4 regions of the Lysinibacillus sp. 54212 genome follow, and region 2 is predicted to be linked to each of the others. Evidence: riboswitches for the same ligand, from Rfam matches in the RefSeq annotation. Region 2 holds a riboswitch; each other region holds the start of a gene.
What was found. A riboswitch is a leader RNA that binds a small molecule or an ion and turns the genes downstream of it on or off. The one in region 2 is predicted to bind thiamine pyrophosphate.
Positions count from the first base shown of each region.

Region 1: linked by a shared signal. The riboswitch ahead of thiT (energy-coupled thiamine transporter ThiT) and the one ahead of thiC (phosphomethylpyrimidine synthase ThiC) in region 2 are both predicted to bind thiamine pyrophosphate.
Region 3: linked by a shared signal. The riboswitch ahead of thiM (hydroxyethylthiazole kinase) and the one ahead of thiC (phosphomethylpyrimidine synthase ThiC) in region 2 are both predicted to bind thiamine pyrophosphate.
Region 4: linked by a shared signal. The riboswitch ahead of tenA (thiaminase II) and the one ahead of thiC (phosphomethylpyrimidine synthase ThiC) in region 2 are both predicted to bind thiamine pyrophosphate.

Region 1 is NZ_JBAFWZ010000002.1:136,418-144,519, reverse strand. It holds gene V4T18_RS02490 (beta-class carbonic anhydrase) at 1-351, shown strand, start outside; gene V4T18_RS02485 (GNAT family N-acetyltransferase) at 404-1,015, opposite strand; gene V4T18_RS02480 (M3 family oligoendopeptidase) at 975-2,768, opposite strand; gene V4T18_RS02475 (polyphosphate kinase 2 family protein) at 2,865-3,668, opposite strand; gene V4T18_RS02470 (tryptophan-rich sensory protein) at 3,780-4,505, shown strand; gene map (type I methionyl aminopeptidase) at 4,574-5,326, opposite strand; gene thiT (energy-coupled thiamine transporter ThiT) at 5,393-5,950, opposite strand; TPP riboswitch at 6,050-6,156, opposite strand; gene V4T18_RS02455 (DUF4870 domain-containing protein) at 6,284-6,610, shown strand; gene V4T18_RS02450 (hypothetical protein) at 6,688-6,813, shown strand; gene V4T18_RS02445 (SMC family ATPase) at 6,864-8,102, opposite strand, start outside.
Region 2 is NZ_JBAFWZ010000013.1:79,616-87,717, forward strand. It holds gene lexA (transcriptional repressor LexA) at 168-788, shown strand; gene thiC (phosphomethylpyrimidine synthase ThiC) at 1,222-2,997, opposite strand; TPP riboswitch at 3,222-3,336, opposite strand; gene V4T18_RS11130 (prepilin peptidase) at 3,430-4,182, opposite strand; gene V4T18_RS11135 (potassium transporter) at 4,214-4,924, opposite strand; gene V4T18_RS11140 (PilN domain-containing protein) at 4,921-5,514, opposite strand; gene pilM (type IV pilus biogenesis protein PilM) at 5,511-6,488, opposite strand; gene V4T18_RS11150 (prepilin-type N-terminal cleavage/methylation domain-containing protein) at 6,600-7,103, opposite strand; gene V4T18_RS11155 (type II secretion system F family protein) at 7,148-8,102, opposite strand, start outside.
Region 3 is NZ_JBAFWZ010000018.1:1,300-9,401, forward strand. It holds gene V4T18_RS12740 (Type 1 glutamine amidotransferase-like domain-containing protein) at 1-61, opposite strand, end outside; gene thiE (thiamine phosphate synthase) at 320-952, opposite strand; gene thiD (bifunctional hydroxymethylpyrimidine kinase/phosphomethylpyrimidine kinase) at 942-1,763, opposite strand; gene thiM (hydroxyethylthiazole kinase) at 1,760-2,512, opposite strand; TPP riboswitch at 2,622-2,730, opposite strand; gene V4T18_RS12760 (tetratricopeptide repeat-containing diguanylate cyclase) at 2,814-4,268, opposite strand; gene pheT (phenylalanine--tRNA ligase subunit beta) at 4,622-7,027, opposite strand; gene pheS (phenylalanine--tRNA ligase subunit alpha) at 7,040-8,077, opposite strand.
Region 4 is NZ_JBAFWZ010000024.1:7,968-16,069, reverse strand. It holds gene metG (methionine--tRNA ligase) at 1-1,747, opposite strand, end outside; gene V4T18_RS14595 (AbrB/MazE/SpoVT family DNA-binding domain-containing protein) at 2,085-2,369, shown strand; gene thiW (energy coupling factor transporter S component ThiW) at 2,493-2,999, opposite strand; gene V4T18_RS14585 (ABC transporter substrate-binding protein) at 3,023-4,027, opposite strand; gene V4T18_RS14580 (ABC transporter permease) at 4,042-4,812, opposite strand; gene V4T18_RS14575 (ABC transporter ATP-binding protein) at 4,799-5,536, opposite strand; gene tenA (thiaminase II) at 5,561-6,247, opposite strand; TPP riboswitch at 6,432-6,519, opposite strand; TPP riboswitch at 6,921-7,008, opposite strand; gene rsmI (16S rRNA (cytidine(1402)-2'-O)-methyltransferase) at 7,098-7,976, opposite strand; gene V4T18_RS14560 (GIY-YIG nuclease family protein) at 7,957-8,102, opposite strand, start outside.

The sequences.
Region 1 (8,102 bases), on a different contig from region 2:
GGAGGAATTATGCGTAGCTTACTTGTAGCAGTGTACGAATTAAAGGCAGATGAAATATACATTATCGGCCATTATGATTGCGGTATGAGTGCAGTTGATCCTGATGTAATGATTTCACATATGAGAGAACGTGGAATTAAACAGGAAACATTAGATACTGTCTCTTATTCAGCGATTGATTTACGTGATTGGTTACGCGGCTTTGGTGATGTTACAACGAGCGTGTTAAAAAGTGTCGAGCTTGTACGCACACATCCACTAATGCCTAAAGGTGTCCCTGTTCACGGTCTAATCATTGATCCAGGTACAGGTCGCCTAGACTTAGTACGAGACGGAAACGAACATCTATAAAATAATGAACGACGTAGAAATATCTACGTCGTTTTTTGATTGAATGAGCAAGCTAGCCTCGCCCAGATTGCTGCTTATAGTCCTCTTGTAAAATGGCATACATATAATGATCTACCCATTCTCCGTTAATAAAAATCAACTTTCTTAACAGGCCTTCTTGAACAAAACCACATTTTTCTATAACGCGTATTGATGGTGCATTGGTTGGCGCAATATACGCTTCCACGCGGTGTAGCTTCACAGATGTAAAGGCTAACCTCAAAACTAGCTGTACGGCCTCTGTCGCTATCCCTCTACCAACATAATGCTGATCCATTGAATAACCGACAAACGCACTTGAATAAGGAATACGCTTAATGCCATACAATGAAATATGACCAATCAGCTTATTAGTGAAAATATCATATATTCCAAAGGAAAACTCACGGTTCATCGACAGTAACTGTAAGCTTTCTAAAATTTTCTTATATTGCGCCTCCTCCGTATAAAATTCATCCCGGTGTAAAGGCTCATAGGTGGACCAAAAATATTTATTTTTCGCTAAAAGAGCAGCTAACTCTCTAGCATCCGACTCAACAAATGTTCGCAAATAGCATTGCCTTCCATCGAGTCTCACGAAGCGATCACCCTTCTTCCGCAGTAAGCCTAATAAACTCTTCCACATCTTTTATACAGAGCGCAATGCCCTTCTCCCAAAATTCTTGTTTTGTAATATCTTCACCTAAATGCTTCAACGCCAAATCCTCTACCGACATCACAGCTGTGTCCTGAAGTAACGAAATATACTTTTCTTCGAATGCATTCCCTTCTTCCTGAGCCTTCCCATAAATGCTTAATGAGAAAAGATAGCCAAAAGTATACGGGAAGTTGTAAAATGGCACTCCTGTAATATAAAAGTGAAGCTTTGAAGCCCAAAAATGCGGGTGTGTTTCTTCTAATGCGCCCGCAAATGCTTCATGCTGCGCTTCTTCCATCAGCTCATTGAGTCGTTGAGAGGACACAACTCCTTTTTTACGTTCTTCATAAAATCTCGTTTCAAAAAGGAAGCGAGCATGAATATCCATAAAGAAGGCCACAGAACGCTGTAATTTACTCTCTAGTAAATTTAACTTTTCGCCTTTCGTTGTAACTTCTCCTATAGCTGCGTCTGCAATAATTGTTTCAGCAAATGTTGATGCTGTTTCTGCAACGTTCATTGCATAACGGCGATTTAATACATCTACAGGACGAAGCGCGTATGAATGGAAGGCATGACCGAGTTCATGTGCAAGCGTCGATACATTGGACAGTGTACCTGAATAAGTCATAAAAATACGCGACTGATTTGCGACCGGCAGTCCTGTACAAAAGCCTCCTGGTCGTTTATTTGGACGGTCCTCCGCTTCAATCCATTCATTCTCAAATGCTGTACGGGCAAAGGCTTCTAGCTTCGGTCCAAATGTTCCAAAATGCTTTAGTATAAATTCTGCTCCTTCTTGATACGACATTTTAGGTGCCTTACCTACTATTGGAGCATTTAAATCGTACCAATCCATTTTTTCTTTACCTAACATACCTGCTTTAATCTTCAGAAAACGTACAAAAGGTTCTTTATTATTCGCGATTGCGCCCCACATAGCATCAAGCGTCTCTTTTTTCATACGATTTACTTGTAGAGGCTCCTGTAGTACTTCATTCCAGCCGCGCTTTTTGTATGTTGTTAAACGGAAGCCCGCTAAATGATTCAATGTTTTCGCGAAGAATTCTTCCTTCTCTGTAAACACTTTTTCAATCGCTTCAAAGGCATTTTTTCGTACTGTTGCATTCTGATGGGCACTTAAATTATTTGCTTGACCGATCGATAAAATTTGCAAATCCCCATCAACATCTACTTCAACCTTAATGTCACCAATCAATAAATTATACATTTGTCCCCATGCTGAATAACCGTCAACACTTAACGCAGAAATTAATGCTTCCTCATCCTCGGAAAGCTTTTGCTTCGCCTGCTCGCGCCATTCTGTTAAGATAAATGAAAATTTCTTTAGCTCCGCCTCTTCAAGTAATTGAATAAACTCAGCCTCTTTTATTTCAGCTAAAATTTGCTGGAAACGTAAAGTGGCTGGTGCAAAGCTTGCACCAATCGAGCTTAATTTATTTTGTAATAATAGAGCCTTTGTATCCTTTGTATTTTGCGCTGTCAAGCATGAAAGCATACCGCCTGCATGTGATATTTCTACTAGTACATCTTTCATTATATTCAATGCTTTTGTAATTTGTGTTACTGACACCGGCTGCTGTAAAGACTTTAAATATGAGAAAAAGCTCTCTACTTTTTCTGGTAATGCGTCTATAAATGCTTCAAATTCAGCTGATTCACTTCCACCCTCAAAAAATACATCTAAATCCCAAACCTCTGAGTATTTCCTTGTAGTCATATGTTATGCCCCCATTTCAGATAATCCATTTCAATTTATTATTGTAGGTTATTTTACTTCTTTTTCACTTTCAGTATATAAGTAATGTAAGGCGTTCTAATCTTTTGATTCTTGAACAATTTCTTCTAGTTCAGCTAGCGCCTTAGCACCTTTCTTTTCGAATACATTTGAAATATGTAAGCCACGTTTTGTTGCCTCTTTTTCAATATGATTAATCGTTTCCTGTAGCACTGCAATACGTGCATGAAGTTTATTATTACCAGGAATTAAAGCCCATGGTGCATTTTCTGTATCTGTATGCTTAAAAGTATCATCTGCCGCCAATACATAATCATCAAATTTATCACGATTACGCCAATCCTCATCTGTTAGCTTCCACGCTTTATATGGGTTCGTAGCTCGATCATTAAAACGTTTCAATTGCTCTTCCTTATCAATGTGAATCCAGAATTTTAAGATGATATAATCGCCATCTGTTAATAAGCGTTCAAAATCATTTATTTCTTCGTATGCACGCTTCCATTCCTCTTCTTTTGCGAAGCCTTCTAAACGTTCTACTAGAACACGCCCATACCAAGAACGATCAAAAATTGCGATTTGTCCATGCTGCGGTAACTTGCGCCAAAAGCGATGCATGTAATTATAACGTAGTTCATGAGGCTGAGGCGCCGATATAGGGTGTACTACATAACCTCGCGGGTCGATTCTTTCTGTTAGGCGTTTAATAGCGCCCCCCTTACCCGCAGCATCCATTCCTTCAAATACTAAAATTAATCCGATTTTCTTGTTGAATAAAAATTGCTGTGCGTTTAACATTTCATATTGGAGTACTTTTAACTTTTTTTTATACATTTTTTTATCTAGCTCTGACGATAAATCTAGATCTTTTAACTTTTTCATTATTCTCACTCCTTTTGATTATTACCTTATATTCTAATCTATCATGGGTTTAAATGGTATTTATTGTTGGGAACTAATTAAATATATATTTTTAAAGAAAGGAGACGATTTATGGGGCGTCGCATTTTACTTTTAATTTCTTTATTAACGATGACCGCTTACACATTAACAGCTATTTGGCTTGGTATAAATAATGCTACAACGATCACCATTATTGAATGCTTACCGCTATTATTTTCGCCTGCTCGCTTTGTATATTGTTTTTCATTCTTCTTGTTTGCTAGCCTATTTATTTTTATTTGGCAGACTCATAAAAATAGACAATCCATTTTTGCATTGAGCAGTAAGCAAACAACGTTATTTATTGGAACATGTTTTTTACAAAGCTTATTCTTTTATGAATGGCATAATGAACACTTAATAATTGCCACTATTTCATTTGTCGTTAGTCTCATTTCTTTGTTCGGACTTTATATTACGTACCCACTTAACAAGGAAAGTATCCAGTTCCGTATTCCAATATCACTATGGCTAGGCTGGAGTTTATTTTTTACTCTTGTGATTGTTAGCTATATGATTATGTACTACGAATGGAAGGGCTTTGGCTTAAGCAACGGCTTATGGGCTGTCATTATGCTATCGCTTGGTACTGCAATCGCCCTACATTTGCGTTATCATCATTTTGACCGCGTGACACCAGGCATATTTATTTGGTGTTATGTTGGTATTGCTATTACAAATGGCTTTGATGAGCTATTCGTTACGACGGCAGCTTTATTTTTATGTGGTGTGCTCGCTACGGGAATTATTTTCATAAGGAAGAAAAGTACTGTCTAAAAGAAGCTTCTCTTTTAGACAGTTTTTTATATAGGAAAAGCTGCAGGTTATATCCCCGCAGCTTTTTTTTAATCTTCTAGTGTTGTTAAAATAATCGGCTTATCTTTCGTTACGATAATGGAATGCTCGATTTGTGCTACTAACGATTTATCAGGAGTGATAAAAGTCCAGCCGTCGCCTGCTTCTACAATATGCTCTGCTTTTGCTGAGATGAATGGCTCTACTGCAAGTACCATTCCCTCTTTCATAATTGTAGAATCCCAAGCATCATAGTAATTTAAAATATGTTCTGGCGCCTCATGAAGTGATTTACCTAATCCATGACCTGTTAAGTTCATAATAACTGTTAAACCATGATCACGGGCCTCACGCTCAACCGCTTTCCCAATTTGGTTTAATTTGGAGCCTGCTTTTACCTTTAGCATCGCACGATCAAATGCTGATTTTGCAACCTGACAAAGCTTTTCCTTATCTTCGTAACCATCCCCAACAACGAAAGAAATTCCTGTATCCGCAAAATAGCCATTCAAGGAGCCTGATACATCGATATTTACTAGGTCGCCTTCTTGAATTACTTTTGCACCTGGAATTCCGTGGGCTACTTCATGATTTACACTAATACATGTAAAGCCGGGGAAGTCATATTCACCTTTTGGACCAGATATTGCACCAACCTCTTCAAACATACGACCAGCAATTTCGTCTAGATCCTTTGTTGTTACACCTGGTTTTGTAGCTGCCTTCATTTCTTCACGAATTTCAGCTACTATACGTCCGATTTTTTTAAATGCATCTATTTCTTCTTGTGTTTTTACGATCATACTCATATCCCTCTCTATCGAAAAGTTTCCTTAATACTATATCATATTCAAAAGAGAGTAGCCTACTTATGCTTTTTGTAACAGTTTTGGTGAGGACGTAAATAACATGGAAGCTGCAATTGCAGTTAAAATAATGGCAGGAATCATATAAGAGCTATTGTAAATAATAGAATAAACCCACACATTTTGATCTCCAGCATATTCTGCAAAGAACACAACACCTGCAATAAGGTGGGCGGCAAAGCGAATAGAGCCGCCAAGTACTGTTCCTAGTACAATATAAAAGACCATTTCTCTCATTTGCCCATTACTAGTAGCGTGAAGTAGTGGTCTGCGAATAACAGCAGCTAAGCCAACTGCAGTAAAAGCAATCCCGTAATCAAGTAAGCCTTGGACCCAATGATAGACATGTGCTCCAAATGCTATTTGTAGTACGCCAATTAATACCCCCGTCGTGAGCCCCGCTGCTAGCCCCCAACGAATGGCCATTAGTACGATCGGAACCATTACTAAGCTTACTGAGCCTCCCTGTGCCCAAATTGTAAATGTTAGCTTATCTAGAATAAGCCCAATCCCTGCAAAAATCGCAATTTCCACCATCATTAATAAACGTTTTTTGTCCATTTTTCAATCTCCTTTTTTTGTTCCGATGTAGAACTAGAACACAAGGAGGATATGAAATAGAAAAAACGACATTAGGACAGAGCCTAACATCGTTATGAAGTCGGTTTCTATCCACATCCCTACGCAAGCTTTAACTTACAGGTTCGAAGGGTCAGTGCAGCTGTGCACAATCTCAGCCGACTTGCTCGGCCCCCCTTGTGGTAATACATCATGTAATTGTTGAACAGCTCCATTTTAAGTGAACATTCTACTATAATCAAGTATGAATTAATCGAAACTTTTATGCCTATTCATCCGTAAACTAGTTAATAATACTACTTGGGAGGGGTTTTTATGAATAATTCAAAAGGTTTAAGTGCATTGAATTATTTTAGTATCTTTTTTGCTCCGTTTATTGTACCGATTGTTGTGTATTTTGTTTCACATGATTCTGAAGTAAAACGACATTCAATTCGCGCTTTACTTTCACATATCATCCCAATTATTCTTGCTATATTTTTATTTATCGGTATTTTCGCGTTAGGTATTTTTTCTAATGAGGCGGTCAATCTCGGCGATTCAGCATTTTTTTCCTGGATTATAGCCTTCGGTGTATATATGCTTATTAATTTCGCCGTTATTATTTGGAACGTTATTGAAGGTGTAAAGGTACTTCGTTAACGTTTATAAAGTAAATGCAATTGGGTATATTAATCACACAAATTACAATAAATATGTATAGGCAAGGAGTGCAGAAAATGAAATTAGGAAAAATCGTCAAAACAGCTATGAGATGGGCACCTGTCGTATATCCAGTTGTAAAAAAAGCAATTGATAGTAAAAAGGCAAGTCCAATAAAGTCAGCAACAACTAGAAAAAAATAATTTTTAAGGGTACATTTCGTCAAACATATCGACGAAATGTACCCTTGTCTTTATTTTAATAGTATCTTTGTTCGACTATAGCCTTCTTTTAGCTTCTCAACTTCTAAAATGGCAGGGATGGCTGCCTTTAGCTCAGCAACGTGTGATATCACACCGATTATACGTCCTGATTTTTGAAGATCGATTAAGGTGTCAATAGCACGCATTAATGACTCTTCATCTAGCGAGCCAAATCCTTCATCAATAAACATCGTATCAATACGGACATTCCCCTGGAAGCTTTGAATCACATCTGCCATTCCAAGCGCCAAACAAAGAGACGCGTTAAATTTCTCTCCACCGGATAACGTTTTTACATCACGTGTTTGACCAGTATAGCTATCATACACATCCAGACTTAGACCACTTTGACGACCATGTGATTCTTGACGATCAGAGCAAACTAATCGATATTGACCGTTTGATAAATGATGTAGACGAATATTTGCTGCCTCTGTAATCTGCTCTAAATACCCCATCTGTACGTATCGCTCAAAAGAAACCTTTTTTGAATTTTGACCGCGTAGCATGTTATATAAATCGACTATTTCGTTAGAAACCCTTTCGAGTGTATCAATTTTTTCAGCCACTTCCTCGAGCTTGTCAGTATAATCCACACAGTTGCGGGCACAATCCTTAGAGACGTTAAGCACATGATATGCCTGCTCGTATGCTAGCTTTAATCCCTGGAGCTCATTAGATAGAGCTGTTAAATCGACTATTTCCTTCCCTTGTAGCGAACCATTCTCTTCTCTAACAAATTCCTTTAATGCATGAAGCTCATTTGTAAAATTGATGTATTGTTGCTGCAAAAGGGCGATTTGTTCCTCACTGCGCTTCGCTAAAGAAAACTGTTCAAAGGAGGAAAAGCCTGCTGCTGAAAGCTCCGTAGTAAATTGTGCTTTAGCCTTCGATAACTTTTCTTGAAGTCCTTGTTTAGCTTCCTCCGTTAGCTTTAACGCTTCCTCTGTTTTTGTAATCGTCATACGTACTGAATCGTACTGTTGCTGTGCCTGTTGAAGCGCCTGCTGTAATTTACTAAGGTTTTGCTGAGCTGCATATAGTGCCTCATTTAATGTTTTTAAGTTTGGCAACTCAGTTGGAATTGCCTTGCTTTTTTGCTCTAGTACCGCCTGCTGCTGTACTAAGCTCTGTTGTTGCTCATAATAATGTGACTCATCATTTACCTTTTCTACCTCAAGCTGCTCCACCTGCTGCTGTAAATCCTTGTATTGTTTTTTAATTACTAT
Region 2 (8,102 bases):
AAAAACCCCTTTACGAATGTTTGTTCGGTATGTATGTTTTCATATTAGAACAAACGTTTGTTTTTGTCAACTCTTTTTCGAACCTATGTTTGCATTGTTGTTCGCATAATGTTATACTGTTCGTAATTAGATAGAAGAAACTACATAAAAATAGAGAGGTGAGCACTATGACAAAGGTATCAAAACGACAAGAAGCAATACTAGCATTTATTAAAGATGAGGTGCGAGCAAAAGGTTATCCTCCATCAGTTCGAGAGATTGGAGAGGCTGTTGGTCTTGCTTCAAGTTCAACTGTACACGGTCATTTAGCGAGGCTTGAAAGTAAGGGCTTGATTCGTCGTGATCCTACAAAACCTCGTGCAATTGAAATTTTAGATCATGATGCTGATCCGGTTAATAAACAAGAAGTGATTCACGTTCCATTAATCGGGAAAGTAACGGCTGGATCTCCAATCACAGCAATTGAAAATATTGATGAATACTTCCCACTTCCTAATACATACGGTACGAGTGAGGATCAAATTTTCATGCTAGAGATTATGGGAGAATCGATGATTGAGGCAGGCATATTAGATGGTGACTTTGTCATTGTGAAGCAGCAATCAACAGCTCATAATGGCGATATCGTCGTTGCAATGACAGAAGATGATGAGGCAACGGTAAAACGATTCTTTAAAGAGAAAACTCACTTCCGTTTACAGCCTGAAAATTCTTCAATGGATCCTATTCTAGTGAATCAAGTATCGATTTTAGGTAAAGTTGTAGGCTTATATCGAACAGTACAATAAATATAAATGGAGAAGAATACGCAAGGTTTTCTTCTCCATTTTTCATTCCTGAATATTTAAGGGTATTGATTTCATAAATACGTGAGCATTACTGCAAATTCGTGCATACTTATGTTTTTCTGCATTTCATTCCCATTCAATAGATGGTTCTTGCTTATGTAGATCAACGGAAGAAAATAGTATATGAAGATGACAATTATAGTTATTTCAATTATGGAATTAAAATTAACGAATGAACAGCATCTCTTATATGAAGTCGCTTTAATTAATTGATGGACATACGGCTTCTCCAAAATCGAATCTGTAATCGATTTTTTTAGTTTGTAATTGTAGTAGCTTTATTTTACAAAAGAGATTTTATTGATCCCCATCATAAAAAGGCGGCCGAAAATCCAGATTTTCATCTAAATTTTCGGACAGCCCTTTTCGCTAACTATTGATATATTTTGCCGCCAGATTCTTTAAATTCTTTTGCCTTTTCCTTTAAACCTTCTTCAACCGCTTTCGTTTCTTTTTCTTTGACACTATTGCGAATATCATGTGAGATTCTCATGCTACAAAATTTCGGTCCGCACATCGAGCAAAAATGGGCTACCTTTGCTCCTTCTGCAGGCAATGTTTCATCATGATACTCTATTGCTCGTTCAGGATCTAATGATAAATTGAACTGATCTCGCCAACGGAATTCAAAACGCGCTTTCGATAAGGCATCATCTCGTTTTTGCGCTCCCGGATGCCCCTTCGCTAAATCGGCTGCATGTGCGGCAATTTTATACGTAATGACCCCTTCACGTACATCGTCTCTATTTGGTAAGCCTAAATGTTCCTTCGGTGTCACATAACAAAGCATGGCCGTGCCAAACCAACCAATCATCGCAGCACCAATCGCAGATGTAATATGATCATAGCCAGGGGCAATATCCGTTGTAAGCGGCCCTAATGTGTAAAACGGTGCCTCTTCGCAAATTTCTAATTGCTTATCCATATTTTCTTTAATAAGATGCATTGGTACATGGCCTGGTCCTTCCACCATCACTTGCACATCATGCTTCCAAGCAATTTTCGTTAATTCCCCAAGCGTTTCGAGCTCTGCAAATTGTGCTGCATCATTGGCATCATGAATAGAGCCTGGGCGTAAGCCATCGCCAAGCGAAAAGGCCACATCGTACGCTTTCATAATTTCACAAATTTCTTCAAAATACGTATACAGAAAGTTTTCTTGGTGGTGCGCTAAACACCACTGTGCCATAATCGATCCGCCACGCGATACGATGCCTGTTAAACGCTCCACTGTTAATGGAATGTAACGTAGCAGGACACCAGCATGAATCGTAAAATAATCTACTCCTTGTTCTGCTTGTTCAATTAATGTATCGCGGTAAATTTCCCATGTCAGATTTTCTACGATTCCATTTACTTTTTCAAGTGCTTGGTAAATTGGCACAGTCCCAACTGGCACAGCCGCATTACGGATAATCCATTCACGTGTTGTATGAATGTTTTTTCCTGTAGACAGATCCATAATCGTATCAGCGCCCCAACGTGTAGCCCAAATCATTTTTTCTACTTCTTCTTCAATCGAAGAGGAAACCGCAGAATTCCCAATATTGGCATTCACTTTCACGTGAAAATTGCGTCCAATAATCATCGGTTCTAGCTCTGGATGGTTAATATTGCATGGAATAATCGCACGACCTCTCGCTACCTCACTCCGCACAAATTCAGGCTCCATATTTTCTCTAATTGCAATAAACTCCATCTCCGGTGTAATCATGCCTTTTTTTGCATAATGAAGTTGAGTCACATTTTTTCCTTCTTTCGCACGCAATGGTTGGCGCTTTAAGTTCGGGAAAATGTTGTGTTGAGCACGAGGATCATCCTCATTACTATAGCCATTATCTTCCGCCTTCACTTGTCGCCCTTCATACTTTTCTACATCTGCTCGTTCCTCAATCCATTTACTGCGAAGAGCCTCTAGCCCTTTTGTTATATCGATGGAAGCGTTCGGGTCGGTATAAGGTCCACTTGTATCATAAACTTGCACTGGTAGGTTTTCCTCTTCCCCTACTGTACTCGTCGTTGGACCTAGCACAATTTCTCGCATAGGTACTCTAATATCCTGTCTTGAACCAACCACATATACTTTTTTACTCCCTGGAAAGTTGGACATGATCGAAATGTTTTCTTTGTTTAATGAAGTTGATGACATAAAAAAACTCCTCCTTTATATTTGGTAAAGGACGAGATCTAGATCAATCCATTAGTAGTGGGGCAAACTAGAAAGGCACAGCGCAACTAGAATAGGTCAAGCGGATACCGCGTTTTTCAGATACCTATTCTATGAAAACGTTCCTATACAAAAAAAGCTGAATCCATTTATTAGAAACATAAACGGACCCAGCTTACGATATGTATGTAGAAGTGCTCACATATACTAAAGATTTCTAACTTCCCTACGCTGGCATGATCCAGATCAGGTCCAAAGGGTCAAGAAACTTCTAAGCGTTTCCCTCTCAGCCCAACTCATTGGACTCCCCTAGTTAACACTATTCGATTACCATTATTGTACAATATTACCACTTGAAATAAAAGGGTATTTTTTATACTATTTCGTCATTCACCGTTTTTTTCATAATTGCGATTATAGTAAACGCCAGTACCAATCGATCATTTCCTCACCATAAAAATAAACAACAATGGCAGCTATCGCGATAGAGGGCCCAAATGGTACAGGGGTTTTTCTTCCTTGCCCCCGTATTTTGAGCACAATAATGCCGATCACCATACCAATGACAGAAGCCAAAAATAGCGTGAGTAAGGTTTGCACTGTTCCTAGCACTAGGCCGATAACAAAGAACAGCTTTATATCGCCACCGCCCATGCCGCCTTTTGAAATCACGGCAATTAAAAATAGTAAACCAAAGCCGACAGCTGCCCCGACAATACTATCCCACCATGGCTGAAGTGGTGAGAAGAATCGAGCGAGCAAAATTAATGGCAGAAAAAATAATAATATCTTATCCGGTATTAACATGTACGCAAGGTCCGATACATTGATAATCACGAGCAACGAAATGAACAACAGGGCTACCGCTAGCTCAGCTGTAATACCAAGATGCCAAGTAGCGAAGGCAAATAGAAAGGCTGTTACTATTTCGGTCAAGGCATAGATTGGGGAAACTTTTGCCCCGCAGCTACGACATTTTCCTCGTAAAAATAAAAATGAAAAGACAGGTACGAGATCCGGCACCGTCAGCTGTCGATTGCAGCTAACACAATGAGATGGAGGAGAAACTATGGACTCTTTTTTAGGCACTCGTAAGCCGACTACATTATAAAATGAGCCAAATACGAGACCAAAAACTCCTGCAAATACTGTATACACAATCTCCATCTTTAACGCTCCTTACTCCTACCTGCGAATTTTATTCATAATAGAATGTAGTTACTTGAACGGTTGCTACGACAGTATCCGACTTATCCTCCGCAAACTTGTTTTCCTCACCAGATAGTTCGTATTGGATCGTATCAATATGCATGACCCGTTCAATATTTTCAATTTCCTTAATAAATTGCTGTAGCTTTTTGTAATTTGGAGATGCAACTTCCATATTAAATGTCACGAGCTTTAACGAGCCCGGCAATGAATCGGCAGCAATCGTTGAAACGGGTGTAGTATCTTCCTCTGGAGTCGTTTCTGCATTGGCTTCTGTATCAGTTTGAGTTGCATCCTGCCCTTCTGTTTCCTCTGCTGAAGGCACATGAGGATCCTGTAGCCCTGAATCTGAAACGAGCGAATCGTAATTATTAAACTCTACTTTTAGGATACGTGAGCCAGTTACAAATTCTATTTCTTCAATATTTAACAGCAGCTCATCAATCGCGCGTGTTTCAGGAACCTTTTTTCGCAGATCAAATTCATTTGTCTCGTTGTTAGATCTCTGCTCCTTTACAGCTGCGATGCTTTCCTCAAGTGCAGCCATTTCCATCTTCAAATTATTGACAGACGATTCCATACTTTCTACTTCATCCTGCTTAGGAAGCACAACATAATAGTATACGGCAAAAAGAAGAGCAAAGATTAATGCTGTTAATAATAGCACTGGTGAGCTTTTACTGTTCGAGAATGATTTCATCGAATTCCACCTCCAACAGCAACAAAGGCTATATCAATCATTAGCATAACCTCGACAGAATATCGTGGAACCTCGTTAAACTTCACTTCTTCGCTCTCTCCCTCTTCTGCAGGATCCAATTCAAAGTTTTCAATTGTTCCCACCTGCGAATCAATAAAGTACGGGCTATTTTCTAATCGACTTACGTACGTTGAGACCTCGTTTAACGTTTCAAAATCAACCTTGATTGTCACACTCGATTCACCAAACTCGTATTCTCGTAAATACGTATTTTCCGGTAGCAGACCCTGTGTTTCATCAATAAGTGGAGAAACTGGATAGGAGACAAGTTCTACAAAGGCAACCGATTCCTCGAGTGAGCCCTGATTCATCGTTTGCAAGGCTGATAATTCCGCCTCTAACTTAATTCGTTTTTCCTCTAGCTCTGCTTGTTCACTCGTTAAATCCGACAAATTCGACTTTGCACTAACATACATCCATGAGAGGACTACTAAGCCTAACAGTACAACAATTCCAAGGAGAACATAGAGTAACTTGGAGCTCGTCTCCCCTTTTTCAAGCTTAGGCATGAGGTTAATATCTGGAATCATTCGTTAACCCCCTTCAATGCCAGCCCTAACAATGAGGCATGCTTAGCCTTACAATTCGGAAAGCGCTGCGAAACAACACTATCATCCACTAGCTTTACAGGTGTTACTAAATTTTCACTCAAAAAGTCTGCAATGCTTTGAAGTAAGGGATTATCGCCTAGCACAACAATTTCATCCACCGATTTTTCGCCCTTATGTAAGGAGAATTTAAAAAAATTCATCATGCGATCAATTTCTAGCACTTGATCGGTAATCATCGCTCGGTAATCATCTAGCTCTCCATTATACGTAAATGTAACGTCACCTTCTGTAGCCATATGATCCTGCCAGTTTTCTAGATTTGTTTCAATCGATTGGAAGCGTAAAAATTCCACATTTCCTTTTGAATAAATGCAAATTGATAGCTCATTGATCGACCAATCTGTTATTAAATACGTTTTATGGCTATCTAGTAGATTAATATGCTCGAGTAATCGCAAATTACAAAGCGCCCGAATATCTGCAACTTGAGGCTGTAAATGACAGTCTAGTAGCAGGCCAATTAATTTCGTCACCTCATCTGGTGGGGCAGCAAACAGCACAGCCTGCCCGTCCCCCTCCTGATGATCATACACATCTAGGAGCGGCTCCTGGAATGGCAAATGAATCGACTGCCCAATCTCCATCTGCACATACTCCTTCAACGCCTTCCCCGTCAACTGGGCAGGATGATCAAAGGTTTTTAATAGCACAGAAGTGTCAGGAACAAACAAACGAACATTTTGCTTCTTCCCACCCCATTTTGCAACATTGCTCTTTACAATCTCAAACAAGGTCAGCTCATCAACAACCGCTCCATCCTGTACAACACCTTTCGGCAACGGCAGCTCATAAATCACAGGTTGCTCCAACTTCTGCCCCTTTGACACCAGCGCACGTACTATATAATCGTTTATAGAAATCGACACATGCGACCTCTTTTTCATCGTTAACATCAATAGGGAACCCCCTTTTCCAATACCTCGAGCCACTTAATGTAGCGAATTAGTCACTCAATGGAACACCCAACTATTGGTTGGGTGTTCGATGAGGGAATAATTTAAATACTATTTTTCAATACTCAGTCCAGTATCCGGAACTGCACTACCTTTAGTTTTTTCATCATTAATCCCTTTAACTGTGGCACCTTTAAAGGTTACTGTTTTTTCCCCAGAAAACTTGATTGCAGCAGCTGTTAATTTTCGTGGTACATCCACTGAAATTGTTGCATCAGCAGGAATTGTACCTTCTGAATCTAAATATTTATCTTCTTTTAATTTTTTCACATCAACAGTGGTTGCCTCTGGATTATCTGTATAGTATAAATTCGCTGAATTTATTACATTAATTGCATCAGATTTCACCCCATTAAGACGTGAGTTCTCAATGATGTTACCGATAGCAGGAATTGCAATTGCAGCTACGATAGCTAAAATAACAATTACTGCCAGTAGTTCTACTAAAGATAAACCTTTTTCGTTTTTAATACGTTTTTTCATAAGTTCAAACATATAAAAACCTCCTTTATTATTTTGAATAGTATTTTGCTTTTGCACGGACGTTAATTGCATTTTTTACTCACCTCCCTGCAAAACGCCCATATGCTATTTTTCTATTACATTTGTTCATACAAGCTAAACATCGGTAGGAAAATTGCTGCTACAATAATTCCTATGACTACTGCCAACAACAGAATCATTAGTGGCTCAATTAACGACTTTAGTGTATCTACTGAACGATCTACCTCTTCCTCGTAGAAGTCCGCAATCTTTTCGAGCATATAGTCAAGTGAGCCTGTTGATTCTCCGATTTTCGTCATACTTGTAACGAGTGGTGGAAACAGCCAGCTTTTTTCCAAAGGCTCAGTTAATGAACTCCCTTTTTCAAGGCTTGCTCTTGCTTTTAACACAACTTCCCCAATAACTGGGTTACCAGACACCTTTTCTGAAATGGTCAATGCATGTAAAATCGGTACAGCACTACTAAATAAAGACGATAGGTTACGTGTTAACCTTGCTATAGCTGATTTTTGAAACAGCTTTCCAAATACCGGCATTCGTAGCAAGAAATAATGTACAGTATAGTTGAAGTGCTTATTATTTTTAAAAAAGAAACGAAAGATTAATATGATCATGAGTAGTGTCACAATGACAACCCACCAAAACTGCTTCAGCCAGTCACTAAAAGCTACTGTAAGAACTGTGAGTAATGGTAGTTCTGCATTCATCGATTCGAATGACTCAACAAATGTAGGTACGATAAAGATCAGCATGAAAAACACAACAACGATCGTAATTAGTAATAAAATGGCTGGATACGTTAAAGTCGACTGTACCTTTTTCTTTAATTTAAAGGATTTTTCAAATGTGTTTGCTAAACGCTCTAGCGTGTCATCGATATTCCCGGTCGCTTCTCCAGAGCGCATCATATTAACAAATAGCTCTGGAAATACTTTCGGATGCTTGGCCACTGCCTGCGAGAAGGTTACCCCTGTACGTACATCGTCCTCTACCTGCTCTAACGCTCTTTTTAATGCCTTGCTTGTCGATTGTTTTGCCAAAATATTCGTA
Region 3 (8,102 bases), on a different contig from region 2:
CTCTGACCAGATTCTCTGGAAAAAAAGAGTTAAACCACCCTAAATAATAGTGAGTTTTCATAAGTACCCCCGTTGCAAAGATAAGATTAAATAACATTAATTTATTGCGTTACCAATTCGGTTTTCTTGTTAACAATACGATACACGCCTCATGCTAAGTGACAGAATAATCATTCATAGTTTCAGTGTAACAGTTTAAATTCTCTTATTCTATAAGCGGTTCTGTTTGTTGAACTACTTTTCCTAAGTCATCACAAACAAACCCCACGAAAGCTGCTTGTTAGCCTTTCCGTGGGGGTAAGATTACGATTTTATAAGGTTAATTCGTTAAATCTTTAAACACCGCGACTGTTTCGTTGATATTTTCACTTTCACAAATCGCTGAGATAACCGCTACGCCGTCTGCTCCGGCTTGGATTGGCTCGGTCCCATTTTGCTTTGTGATGCCACCTATTGCTACAATCGGCAGCTCAGGGTATTGGTGAGAGACTTGCTGTAAGAAGCTTGTACCAGCAGGTGTTTTTGCATCCGCCTTCGATTTTGTTGCAAAAATCGGGCCAATCCCAACATAGTCGGCTTTGTGTGTAAGTGCAACCTGCAATTCCTCCATGTTATGGACCGAAATCCCGAGTATTCGATCGCCGATTTTTTCTCGAACCTCACCAACGGACATATCCTCCTGGCCAATATGAACACCGTCTGCTCCAAGCTTTATGGCGAGTTCAATATCATCATTTACAATAAAGGGCACGTCGTACTTCTGGCAAAGCTTCTGACATTCAATGGCAAACCCCTCGTACGCCGCACCGTGTAACGCACCGTCGCCTTTTTCTCTCAATTGAAAAATGGTCACGCCTGCCTGTAATGCCTCCTCAAGAACCTTTAGTGGCTCGCGATTCGTTATATTTTGTGTCCCCATAATAAAATAAACTTGTAAATTCTCACGCTTCATGGACTGTCACCTCACACTGCCCCTCATGTTCTTTGTAGGCAAAATGATTTGTCGGACCGTGCCCATTCCCGATATTTAACGGGTTTGAAATCGCTAGCTGAACAAATTTCTTCGCTTCTATTATTGCTTCACGTACACTTAATCCTCTTCCTAGAAAAGCGGTACATGCAGCAGAAAATGTGCAGCCTGTGCCATGTGTTTGTCTTGTTTGGATTCGCTCGCTTGTCATTGTAAAGCTCGTGCCATCATTGAAAAACACTGTATCAATTGCATCCTTACCTGATAAGTGTCCACCCTTCATGACGACACACGAAACACCAAGCTGTAGTATCGCTTGTGCAGCTTTTTTAATATCCTCCTCTGTCTCAATACGAAGTCCTGTAATTTCTTCGGCTTCTGGAATATTCGGTGTTAGGACAGTAGCAATCGGCAGCAGCTTCGTTTTAAGGGCATCCATTGCCTGTTGTTGAAGTAGGCTCGCCCCTCCCTTTGCTATCATCACTGGATCAATCACGAGTTGGACCGACTGATCCGCCAAAAAATCCGCGACTTTCTCAATAATTTCAGCAGAAAATAACATTCCTGTTTTCACAGCTCTAACGGGCATATCCTCAAAAACAGTCCTCATTTGGTCCTGGACAAATTGGGGTGTAGTTGGAAAAATCCCGTTAACACCTAGTGTATTTTGAGCGGTTAAGGCTGTAATGGCTGTTGTACCAAATACACCTAACTCCTGAAATGTTTTAAGATCCGCTTGAATTCCTGCTCCTCCACCGCTATCTGAACCAGCTACAGTCATAACAATATTCATCCTATTTCACCTCTTGAAATTAATTGTAGTGCATTTAAAACGCCCACTCCAAACGAGCCGATGCCACGCTCATGAGAAGCCATTATTGCTACACCCTTATAGTCTTGTAGGACATTTTGTAGCGTAGAGAGCGCGTTATCTGTTGAAGCTAGCGCCGCTGTACAGATAGCACTTAGTAAACAGCCTGTTCCGGTTACTTCCGTCATGCGCTCGTCACCACCCTCTGCACGAAGGACATCCCTACCATCTGTAACGATATCGGTGCTCCCTGTCACAACAACAAGGCAGCTATATTTCTTCGCTACTGCGATTGCTACACTTTCTACATCCATTTCTCCTGTGCCGCTGTCGACACCTTTTCCGTCCCACCTAACTCCAGCAATCGCTGCAAGCTCCCCTGTATTACAGCGAATGCAGTCGAATTTCACTGTGCCCAATAGCTCCTGCACAACATTCATGCGAAACTTCGAAGCACCTACGCCAACAGGATCTAATACAACTGGAATGCCGCGCTCATTGGCACATTGTCCCGCCAGCTTCATCGCCTTACTTTTTACTTCATTGACTGTTCCGATGTTAATTAACAAAGCATCGACAATTGAAGCCATATCCCTCATTTCTTGTACTTCATCAGCCATAATCGGTGAAGCACCAATAGCTAGTAGACCGTTTGCCGTAAAATTTGCGACAACATAATTTGTAATACAGTGTACAAGCGGTTTTTTTGCTCGAATTTCTTTTAAGCTCACGTTTGATTTCCTCACTTTTTCATAGTTTATTGATTCAGGCTTGCCAATTCATCCTTGACGAGTGAAAGAAAAAAAACGATATTAGGACAGAGCCTAACATCGTTTTTGAGTTGGTTTCTATCCACATCCCTACGCAAGTATTAACTTACAGGTTCTAAGAGTCAGTGCAGTCTTGTGCACAATCTCAGCCGACTAACCCGGCCCCTCCTGTGGTTGTTATTTAATTGGAATGCCCCTATCATAACGAAGTCCTATCGAAATTTCAATAAGGTTGAAATCATTTTTTATAGTAGGGGGCAATTTATATGAAGGCTGACTCTTGATTGTTATAGAAGCTTATTAGATTGCGACCGGTGTTTTTGGATTGATATAGAGCCTGATCAGCTAAATCTAATAATACTTTCAATTCCTTGTCTCGGCAATCATATAGGGAGGCTACGCCCATACTAAGTGTTAAATTCACTTCAAGCTCCTCCGTTCGGAATTCAAAGTTAGTCATTTGGTTGAATAGCCCTTGGAAAAATGCTTCAGCTTCTTCAACCTGCTCAATTAAAAATACAAATTCATCTCCAGCATAGCGTGCAAAAACTACCTTTTCCGGCAATGCCTTTTTCACTACATGCGCTAATTGCTGTATCGCTAAATCTCCTATAATATGACCAAAACGATCATTAATATTTTTAAAATGATCGATATCTATAATTCCACAGTATACATTAGACCCTTTACGATTCGCATCATCAACTAGCTTGGAACCGTGTTTTTCTAAATATCTACGGTTAGGGATGGACGTTAAACCATCCACATAAACAAGCTGTTTCATACTATCTAAATCGATTTCTTTTATCACCTTAATAGTTTCGGAGCGTAATTGCTTCTTTTGTTGATTACTTAGTTTTTCATTTAGCAAATTGGCATACTGTAAGGCGTATTTATAGTCTCCCACATTTTCATTTGACTTTATTAAATTCTCTAAAATAATTGTTAAAAATGGCTCTTCCTCTGTTTTTTTTACATAGTCGTATGCTTTTTCTAATTCCTCGATTGCCTTCTCATAATGCCCTAAGCTATTAAAATAACGACCTTTTACACAGCGATAGTACATGACCTCTCGACTATGCTTTTCGATTTCATTAATTTTTTCAAAGGAATGTAGGAGTTCCTCTATTTCATCTAATTTATTCCACTCTAATTTAATGGTAATCAGATTCAAATAATAGGCAGCCTCGGACATCGTTGTTTTTACCCTTGGATCCCTGTCGAAAATTCTTTTTACCTCATAGGCAATTTCATTTGCATGATCAAAATTCTTCATTATTAAATAGACCGCTTGTAAATTAATCAAACTAAGTAAATAACGCTTTGTATCATTGAGCTTTTTCGCTAAAAAAATTGCTTCGTTATAATACTCGATTGCTGATTCCTCTGCACCAATTGATGCACTAATAAACGCTAAATATGTATTGAGCTTTAATCTATTGACCTCTGTACCATATTCATTACAATACGCTTTATACTCAGGCAAATATTTATATAACTCTTCGACACGCCCCATGTTCGCAAGATTCTGACATATCCACCCGAGGCAATCGATTACTTTATCATATTGCTTAACCTGTTCGTATTCCGTTTTTAGTATCCGAAAGTAACTTAAACCTTCTTCAAAATTTGCAATCAAATGCATGCTTTTTGCATATTCAAACTTTTCATCTAATGTTTGTAAACTATCAAATTCAATTGTTTCTGTTTGTTGCATAAGCATGTCTGGCTCCCTTATTACAGATTTCTTATTTTAATTAACATAGCATTAGGAGTTATTTTGCAATAATAATCACTAGTTAGATTATACCACATTATTGTAATAATTTATATAAATATAACAATACAAGAAATATTTTTTTGATAGTTACAGCATCATTTGTAGATAGGTGTTAAGTCGCAACTCCAAAATTATTTAAGCAAAATATTAACAATATCCACTAGTATGTAGCTTTCTTCCAATAAAAAAAGAATTCGCCCATTTCTACTTAGAAAAAGGCTTTTGATAGCTTTCCCCCGTAGAAATAAGGCAAATTCTTTATATTTATATCAAATTTTCATCTAATATTTTTATCGTACTTCCGCACCAGCCTGTGCTAATGCTTTTAAGACTTTATTATGTGCAGCTACTACCTCTTCATCAGTTAGCGTGTGCTCTGGGTCGAAGTAAGTTAATGAGAAGGCAACAGATTTTTTACCTGGAGCCATTTTTTCTCCCTCGTACACGTCAAACACTTTTACATCCTTCAGAAGCTTTGTTCCTGCCCCTTTAATGATTCGAACAATTTCACCAGAGGCTGTTGTCTGATCAAGCTCAAGGGCAATATCACGAGTCATTGCTGGGAAGCGCGGAACAGGCGTATACACTAAGTCCTCTGTTACAGCACTTAAAACTGCTAATAAATTTAACTCAGCAACATAAGTCTCTTTTACGCCAGCTTGCTTTTGCTGAGCTGGGTGAAGCTGGCCGATAAGACCAATTTTTTCACCGTCTAGTAGTACATGGGCTGTACGACCAGGATGTAAGCCATCAACAGTTGCTCCTTCATAAGAAACGCGGTCTGTTAAGCTAAACTTTGCAAATATAGCCTCGATAATTCCTTTTGCTACGAAGAAATCAACAGGCTTCTTCTCACCCTGCCAAGCGTTATCCGTCCACTTACCAGTTAGTACAAGCGCTAAATGCTCTTCCTCGAATGGAAGCTCCTCAGACGTTTGGCCAAGGAATACAGAGCCGATTTCGTAAAGTGCTACAGAGTCAATTTGACGAGCTACATTATAAGCGGCTGCTTCTACTAAATGAGGGATTAAGCTTTGACGTAGGGTTGAACGCTCCTCAGACATTGGCATTAACAGCTTTGTTGTTTCTTCAGCTTTTAAAGCGAATTTTTGTGAGTCCTCCTCTGACGTTAATGAGTATGTTACAGCTTGGAATAATCCAGCCCCCTCCATAACATTACGAACGATTCTTCGTTTTGCTTGGTAAGGTGTTAAACGACCTACTACATCCGACTCTGGTAGGGTCATTGGAATTTCATCATAGCCATACATACGTGCAATTTCTTCCACGATGTCTTCTTCGATTTTAATATCCTGACGACGTGTCGGTGCATCGATGATCAGCATGCCATTTGCCGCTTCTACACCAAAACCTAGACGTTCTAAAATAGAGAGCATTTCTTCTAAGGAAATTTTCATTCCAAGACGGCCGTTAATGAAGTCTGGCGAAACAACAACACGAGCTGGCGTTTTGTCTAGCTCATCTACAAGTACTGTACCTTCTAGTACTTCACCACCTGCAAGCTCTGAGAGTAGCTGTGCCGCGCGTTCAGTAGCAGGAAGTACACGGTTCGGGTCTACGCCTTTTTCAAAGCGAGCTGATGAATCTGAGCGTAAGCCTAAATCCTTTGATGTACGGCGAACTGAACCACCTGCGAAGTAAGCAGATTCAATCACAACTGTTGTTGTAGCATCTGACACCTCAGAGTTTGCACCACCCATAACACCAGCAACTGCAACTGGCTCTTTGCCATTCGTAATGACAAAGTTGTGAGAGGCTAATGTACGCTCTACATCATCAAGTGTCGTAATTTTTTCTCCCTCTGTAGCAAAGCGTGTTACGATTTCACCTGTTTCTAGTTTATCGTAGTCAAATGCATGAAGTGGTTGACCGTACTCCATTAGGATATAGTTTGTAATATCTACTACGTTGTTATGAGGGCGAACACCTGCAGCCATTAAATAATGCTGTAGCCAAAGTGGAGATTCAGCCACTACTACGTTTTTCACTACTTTTGCTGAATATAGTGGGTTCGTTGCTGTGTCCTCTACACGAAGCTTTAATAGATCCTCTGCTTTTTCAGCTGAAGCCTTGTATGTGATTTCTGGCAGTTTCACGTCCTGTGAAAGAATCGCTGCTACCTCATAAGCAACACCTAGCATCGATAACGCATCTGAACGGTTTGGTGTTAGGCCAAGCTCTAAAACTGTATCGCGAAGCCCTAAAGTTTCAAGTGCATCCTCACCAGGAGTTACGTCTGCTGGTAAAACATAAATTCCTTCAGCATATGCTTTCGGTACAAGACGACCTTCAATGCCAAGCTCCTGTAGCGAGCAAATCATACCGTTCGATTCAACACCACGTAGCTTTGCTTTTTTAATTTTAATGCCGCCTGGAAGCTTAGCACCTGGAAGCGCTACAATCACCTTTTGTCCCTCATCGACATTCGGTGCACCACAAACGATTTGCTGAAGGACTTCTTCACCTACGTCCACCTGGCATACATTTAATTTATCTGCTTCAGGGTGTTTTTCTTTTGATACAACACTACCAACAACGACATTTGTCATGCCAACAGAGCGATCGATGACTGCATCGACTTCAATTCCTGAGCGTGTAATTTTTTCTGCTAACTCTTGTGGGTCAAGACCATCAATATCTACATATTGGGATAACCATTTTAATGAAACTAACATAAATCTTCCTCCTTACCCTTCACTTCGGTGGAATTGTGATAAGAAGCGTACGTCATTCGTATAGAAGTGACGGATATCATCCACCCCGTATTTTAACATCGCGATACGCTCAGCACCGATACCGAACGCAAAGCCTGATACTTTTTTCGAATCATAGCCAGCCATTTCAAGCACGTTCGGATGAACCATACCCGCACCTAAAATTTCAATCCAGCCTGTTTGCTTACATACGTTACAGCCCGCGCCACCGCACTTATGACAAGATACATCAACTTCTACAGATGGCTCTGTGAATGGGAAGAATGATGGACGTAAGCGAATTTCACGCTCAGCACCGAACATTTTCTTCGCTAATGCATCCAGTGTTCCTTTTAGATCACTCATGCGAATGTTTTCCCCGATAACTAGCCCTTCGATTTGCATGAATTGGTGAGAGTGTGTTGCATCATCTGTATCTCGGCGGAATACTTTACCTGGGCAAATAACGCGAATTGGCTCCCCTTTTTTCGCTTCCATCGTACGTGCCTGTACTGGTGACGTATGTGTACGCAGTAGGATCTCTTCTGAAATGTAGAATGAATCCTGCATATCACGAGCTGGATGACCTTTTGGTAAGTTCATCGCTTCAAAGTTATAGTAGTCTTTTTCTACTTCTGGCCCTTCTACGATTTCATAGCCCATTCCAACGAACAAGTCTTCAATCTCTTCAATTACACGTGTTAATGGATGACGATTTCCTGATTTAATCGCAGCCCCTGGTAACGTAACATCGATTGATTCCTTTTCCAATTGTGCTTGGATCGCTCTCTCTTCAAGTAAGTCTACCTTCGCCTCTAATTGAGCCGTAACGTTTTCGCGCACTGTATTCACAAGTGCCCCCATTTTCGGGCGCTCCTCAGCTGAAAGCTTACCCATTCCTTTTAATAAGTCCGTAATTGGTCCCTTTTTTCCTAAATAGGCAACACGAACATCATTTAGTTGTTTTAAATCTGATGCTGCTTCAATTTTCGCTAGCGCTTCTTGCTCAAGCTGCTTTAATTGTTGTTCCATTTTATAAAAAACCTCCTTGTAGTTT
Region 4 (8,102 bases), on a different contig from region 2:
CCACTTGTAGCTTCAGAAGCTTGTTTGCTTTTGGTACTGGCTCACACGCTGTAACGGTTGCAACACGAAGATCGACCTTCATGAAATCATCGATAGAAATCTCCTCTGTATCTGGTGCTTCAACGGCTTCTTTAACCGATTCTTGCTGTGAAGTTTGTACAGAAGCTCTCATTTGATCGCGAATATAGTCAATTTCCAACTCCGATTCTAGTCTCGGGAAGATCGGAACTCCTTTTTCAACTACTTTTATGTTTTGCGGGATAACATTTCCGAAGGCTGTAATAGTTTCCCATGCTAATAAATCTTCACCTAAACCTAGTTGTTCCACAATACGTTTTGGTGTTGAAGTCATAAATGGTTGTAACATAACTGCAATATGACGTAAGCTTTCGGCTAAATTCGCCATAACCGATGCCAATTTCGGACGATCCTCCTCCTCTTTCGCTAAAACCCATGGAGAAGTCTCATCAATATATTTATTTGTTCGAGAAATCAGTGACCATAGCTCAGCTAACACGATACTAAATTGCATTTTTTCCATACTTTCTTCATATTTAATACGTGTTTGCTCGGCATGTGCTTTTAACGCATCGTCAAAATCCGTTTTTTGTAAATTTTCTGTCGGAATAACGCCGTCGAAATATTTATTCATCATCGACACTGTACGATTTAAAAGATTCCCTAAATCATTTGCCAAATCAAAATTTGTACGCTCTACAAAAGACTCTGGCGAGAACACGCCATCCGATCCAAATGGTAGCTCACGAAGTAGGAAATATCGAGTTGCGTCTAACCCGTAACGCTCTACAAGCATTTCTGGATACACAACATTGCCCTTTGACTTGGACATTTTTCCGTCCTTCATCATAATGAAGCCATGTGCAAATACTTTTTTCGGTAACGGTAAATCTAATGCCATTAAGAAAATCGGCCAATAAATTGTATGGAAGCGCACAATATCCTTTCCTACAACATGAACATCCGCCGGCCAGAATTTATTAAATAGCTCCTCGTTGTCCGTGCCGTAGCCTAGTGCTGTAATATAGTTTGATAATGCATCTACCCATACATAAATAACATGCTTTGGATCACCTGGTACTTTAATTCCCCAATCGAATGAAGTACGTGAAACTGATAAATCCTCTAAGCCCGGCTTAATGAAGTTATTAATCATCTCATTTTTGCGTGACTCAGGCTCAATAAACTCTACATTTTCTTCGTAATATTGTAGTAATCGATCCGCATATTTTTTCATATTAAAGAAGTAGGACTCTTCTTTTACAGTTTGCACAGCTCGATTACAATCTGGGCACTTTCCATCAACTAGTTGTGTCTCAGTATAATAAGACTCACATGGTACGCAATAAAGACCCTCGTATTCGCCTTTATAAATATCGCCATTGTCTAGGAATTTTTTGAAGATCTTCTCCACACTTTGCTTATGTCGTTCTTGGGTAGTTTGGATAAAATCATCATAAGATATGTCCATCAAAGACCATAATTTTTTCGCTGCATCGGCAATTTCATTTACGTAATCCTGTGGATGCTTTTCTACTTCCGCTGCTTTTTCTTGAATTTTTTGCCCGTGTTCATCCATACCCGTTAAAAAACGTACATCAAAGCCACGAAGACGTTTGTATCGTGCAATTGCATCCGATGCCACTGTTGTATACGCTGTCCCGATATGGAACTTACCACTCGGGTAATAAATAGGTGTCGTTATATAGAATGTTTTTTGTTCGCTCACTAGAACTGCCTCCAATTGTTTCACAGTATAGTACCTATTCTAACGAAGTACGAATTTCGTTTCAACGAAAGATTATTCTCTGACAATTTTGTCGAATAATAACCACGTCAATAATTGAGAATTCTTTAAACCTTTTAGGCTACTAATTATTTTAAATGATAAAAATCTAAACTATATCAGACTATACTCACGGATTTTAACAAAAAAATTCGCTTTATTTGAGAATTAACAGTGCTAATTTATTGACGTTTATGGCATTACTTGGTATGATTCATATTAGACAAGGATTTGATGTCGAATTTTGACGAATTATAATAACAAAATATTAGGAGGAACCATTGTCATGAAATCAACAGGTATCGTTCGTAAAGTCGATGAATTAGGTCGTGTAGTTATCCCTATCGAGCTTCGTCGTACACTAGGCATTGCAGAAAAAGATGCATTAGAAATTTACGTTGATGATGATAAAATCATTCTGAAGAAATATATGCCAAACATGACTTGTGCTGTAACAGGTGAAGTTTCTGATGATAACTTCCGTCTTGCTGGGGGCAAATTAATTTTAAGCCCAGAAGGTGCGGAAATTTTAGTAAATGAAATTCAAAACAACTTAAAAAAATAAGTTGTTCACTCTTTAAAGTACGATCAAAAATAAAAAATCAAGAATGCCTACAACATGCACTCTTGATTTAATAAAGGGCAGTCAAAAATCTACTGTAGACTTTTGATTGCCCTTTTTGTTGTATTATTTTATTTTCGTGTGCAGCATGCCACTAAATGCTTTATTTTGGACCATTACCTTTAATAAAAAGAATCCTAAAATGGCGCCAGCAAAAGAACTCATCATAAATGCTGGGATAAAGCCAAATAATGTAGCCTTCTGTCCTAATAGCAATGTTGCAATTGGATAAGCTGCCAATGCACCTAAAATACCTGTTCCAACTACTTCACCAACAGCGGCATAGCCTAGCTTCTTTGTTTTTTGATAAAGAACGGCTGCAAGGAAGGCACCGAGCATGCTACCCGGGTAGGCAAAGATGGAACCTGTTCCTAACAGGTTTCGCATCGTTGAAGTAAGAAATGCCCCCATCACTGCATACCAAGGTCCAAGCAAAACCGCAGACAGTACATTCACAAAATGCTGTATAGGAAAGATTTTTGCAAAGCCTACCGGAATATAGACTGCACTGCTTGATGCAGTGGTAATCGCTGCAAGAATGGCTGTATACGTTAGCTTTCTTGTTTGATTCATATTACGTACTCCTCTTCCCATCGTTATTCCGAAACAACATTTTGTACAAACTGTTCCGGATCAACCTTCGTCTCGATTACGCCAGCTTCATATAGCCAATCCGCCACTTTCTTCCAGCTCTCTTCCTCTTGATGCCCAAATGGAACCCCTTCATCCTCCATTAATGGTAGAAGAATTTTTAAGCTCTCTGTCTCCACTTCTTTATCTAATGCCGAGTCCCCATTTTCATTCGCTAATAAGATTTGCAATCCTTCTTCCGGATTTTCCTTTACAAACTCTTGCCCCTTTGTAACAGCCTTCCAAAAGTTCTCAATCGAAGCTTTTTTCTTATCCAATGTATCTTCACCAGTCACGATAACAAGCTCGTAATTATCCGGTACACCGTAATCATCTAATTTGAAAGCTTCCATTTCGTAGCCTTCTTTATTTAGTAGCACTAATTCGTGGTTAATATAGCCGCCACCGATTGCATCTACCTTATCCGTTGCAACCGCAGGAATTAAATCCCATCCTACATCCGTCATCTTCACTTTGCTAAAATCTCCACCATCATGCTCGACCATCGTCTTTATGACCGCTTCTGTTATTATGGTAGATGGATAGCCCACACTTTTACCTTCTAAATCCTTTGGTGAATCGATTCCTGCTTCTTTTTTCATCATAATAGAGTCAAGAGAATGGCGAACGTAGGCTGCAACCGACACGACCGGGATTCCCTCTGCTCTTGATTGTACAACCTGACTTTGGTAGCTAATCGCTAAATCGACCTTCCCTGTCGCCGCAAGCTTTAGCGGGTCATTTGTATCTGCAGGCATTTGAATTTCAACATCTAAGCCTTGCTCCTCAAAATAGCCTTTTTCTTTCGCTACATATAATGCAGAATGTACTGCGTTTGGATACCAATCAAGCATGATCGTGATTTTTTCTAATTCCGCTTCCCCTTTTTCGGATGACTTTTTTTCATCACTACAGCCCACCAGCATTACGGCAAGTAGCAGGAATACAACGGTAATTTTCCAATTTTTCATGTTATCTTCCACCTCTAATTTTCATATTTCCATTTTCGAAGAACGATTCGCTCAATCCATGCGGCGAGCGCAAACAGTAGGATCCCTACAAGGGTTAATATCGTAATCGCCGCAAATACACCTTCTGCATTCAAATTCCCAGACATTCTCCGGCTATAATAACCTAATCCCTCACTTGCACCTAACCATTCCCCAATGGTCGCACCGACTAATGCAAATACGATGGCCATTTTAAAGCCTGAGAAAAATGAGGGTAGTGCCATTGGAATATGTAGCTTTAGAAATATTTGCTTGCGGGATGCCCCCATTGAACGAAATAGTTCTATATAATCTTTATCACAGGCTCTTAAACCATCATAGGTGCTCACCACAATAGGGAAAAATGAGATGAGAACCGTCACCGCCACCTTACTCCAAATAGAATAACCAAACCACAGCACAAAAATGGGCGATAGTGCAATGATCGGAATCATTTGTGAAATGATGACAGCTGGGTACATTACTTTTTCTATAGGTTTAAAGCAGAACATCCCTATAGCGAGTGACACTCCTAAAATGACCGTTATCGAAAAGCCAACGAAAAACTCGATTCCAGTTGCCTTTAAATGCTCCAAAAAGAGGACTCTCCAGTTGTCGATAATCGTTTGCAACACCCCTGTTGGTGCAGGAATAATAAAGCTTGGCACCATTCCTTGCCTCACTAGCACTTCTAGCACAACAAGTGCTGTTGCAAAAAACAGTAGGAATAAATAGTATTGTTGTAACCAACTTTTAATACGTTTCACTAGAAATCTTCCTTTCTAGTGTTCTTCTTAAAGCTATAACCTCATCCGAATAGATCATTTCGTTGGCACGTGGTCGTGGCAAATCGACGATCACTTCTTCTACGGTGTTATTTTGATGCAATATTAATATGCGATCACTTAATACAATGGCTTCCTCTAAATCATGGGTAATAAAGAGGACGGTTTTCTTTAATTGCTGCCACATGGACAATAACCAGGCTTGCATTTCTTTTTTTGTAAAAGCGTCTAGTGCGCCAAAAGGTTCGTCGAGTAATAGCACATCTTTACCAGTGAGGAGCGCTCTTAAAAAAGCCGCGCGTTGTCTCATTCCGCCTGATAATTCCTTTGGATACGCATGTACATAGTCCTTTAAGCCAACCCGTTCGATCCAGGCTAGGGCTTCCTCTTTTGTTAACGTTACATCCTTTTGAATTTCTGCTGCGATCATGACATTTTGTAGGATCGTACGCCAAGGTAGCAATAAATCCTTTTGTGGCATAAAACCCACATCACCTGGAGCTGCTTGGCGATTGTGAATGATTATATGCCCATCATCCGGTGTCAGAAGACCCGTCATCAGTTTAAAAATTGTGCTTTTTCCTGTACCGCTTCTACCGATGATTGAAACAAATTCCCCCTGCTTAATTTCCATATTTAAATTAGAGATAACAGGAGAAGCATGACGTTCAAAAGCATAGGTCACATTTTGTAGGCTAACTACCATTTCTTTCTCACCTTCTCAAATGAACTAAATCGGCCAATCCTGTTTATGATAGTTCATGTCCCAGAATAAATACTCGTACTTTGAAGTAATTTGGAAATGCTTTTCTAATTGAGCGAGCTCCCGTTCTGGCTTTCCATCTGCTAATTCGTTCATTACATCGATCAGCCACTTGGCTCCATTGCCAAACTCCTCTGAATCGTATGTTTCTATCCACTTGGCATACGGATTATTTTCTAGATTATGACCGTATTGTGCTCTTAACAGCTTGCCAATTTCCCAATAATCCCACGCACAAGGCAATAAGCAGGCCACTACTTCAGCTAAGCTACCACTTTGCGCAGCATTTAACATATAATTCGTATAAGCTAAATTCACAGGCGTCGGCTTTGTCGCCTCGAGCTCCTCTGAGGTAATACCGAATTCAGCGGCGAATTGACGATGCAGATCCATTTCAAAATGTAGCGTGTCATTTAAAATAGCTGCAAATTTCCCCATCATGTCTAAATCTGTAGATTTGACAGATGCAATCGCAAATAGCTTTGCATAATCAATTAAATACACATAATCCTGCTTCATATATTGGATAAATTTATCCTTATCGAGTGTCCCATTTCCTAGTTCCTGCACAAATGGATGGGTATGATTCGCCTCCCAAATAGGCTGCACATTTCTAAAGAGTCGATCTGTAAATTTTTCTGTTGTCACATTCATCCCTGCTTCCTCCTTTTTACTAACAAGCACTTCCCTGATTCAGAAAAGCTCAAGCGCCCTATTTAGCCACAACAAGCGCTGGAGCTAGACACTGCTCCATCTCCAAGATTTTATACTTTCTTACTCTTAAATAAAAACCACTCCCTAATAATCGGAAGTGGTTTCGTGGCATAGTCGTATAATGATACGCTCGAAACTACTTCCCTACGCTAGCGTTAACTAGATCAGGTTCGAAGGGTTCTTCTCAGCCAATGGCGCCCCTAGCAGTCCTACAAAATATTCGGTTTTTTTAACTAATAAATGGTCATTCACTATAACTTGGTATTGATTTCCGTTGCGCCAGCGTGCTTTCCTGGGGGCGTCCGATGAGCCGCTTCACTCACTTCGCTCGCTCCAGGGTCTCATCTGTGACGCTAAGCTAATCCCCAAGGAGTCACGCTGGCTCCACTCCAATCAACAAACGCTTTATTCATCATGTGATCAACAGAGCATAGCTTCCCGTTGGAATGGAAAATATTGTCTGAGACGAAAACGAAACGGCAGTCATAATGCCTTCGTGACCAACATCGTGTTGGGCCAAGGAAACTGAAGTCACATGATTAAACCCTTACTAACAAGTTCCTTACAAATAAAAAACCCACTCTTTTTAGAGAGTGGGGAATGTACACGTAACAATCAACATACCTCACTTCCCTACGCTAGCCTTAACTAGATCAGGTTCAAAGGGTTCTTCTCAGCCAATGGCGCCCCTAGTGCTATTATTTGTATTTATTTTTATCATAACATGACTTACAATTTGTGCAAGTGATTTTATGGAAAAGATATTTTCCCCTCCAATTATTCCATGTCTCTATTCTTGCTCACGGTGATAGTCATTATATACATCTCGTTTTGATAGGCCGCGCAATTTTGCTACTTCCTTAATCGCATCCTTTGAATTAACATTCGTTTCTTCTATTATATAGTCCACATGCTGCTGTAGCGTCATCGAAGACCAATCATGGGCTTCTTCTTCTACCTCACCGGACAGATTGCCTTCCAGTACAATACAAAATTCGCCACGAATTTCATTTTCCGATGCCCAAACTATCGCCTCTTCCACTGTCCCGCGTAAAAACTCTTCAAATTTCTTTGTTAATTCCCGCGCTAAGGTGATTCGTCGATTCCCAAGTACTAATTCGATATCCTTTAGTGTATCCTTCAAACGGTGAGGCGCCTCATAAAATAACAGCGTCTCCTCTCGTTTTGCTACCTTTTCTAGCTGTGCACGACGTTCCTTTTTTTGACGGTTTAAAAACCCAAAGAAATAAAATGGCTGGGGAACGATCCCCGAGGCAATTAATGCAGTTAGTGCAGCATTAGCACCTGGAATTGGTACAACTGCAAAATCCTCTTCAATTGCCTTTTGAACAATATCCGCTCCCGGATCAGAAATACAAGGTAGCCCTGCATCGCTAACAAGTGCTACCGATTTCCCTTCTCGTAAATAACCGAGTAGCTTTTCCCCACCAACTTCAATATTATGCTCATGATAGCTAACAAGCTGTGTTTGAATCTCAAAGTAATTGCAAAGCTTTTTTGTATTACGTGTATCCTCTGCAGCAATCACATCAACTTCCTTCAATATACGTAATGCTCGTACGGTCATATCCTCTAAATTGCCTATCGGTGTCGCAACTAAATACAGACACGCCCCCGCTTCATGCTGGCTACTCTTTTGTGCTTTCACAGCTAGCCCTCCCTATATACTGCTCTTTTTTTTCACGTGTAAATTGTTTAAATGCATATTCCATACGCATCGCTTCTTGTTTTGATTCGAATATTTCATAATGGATGCACGTTACAGGCAGCCGAG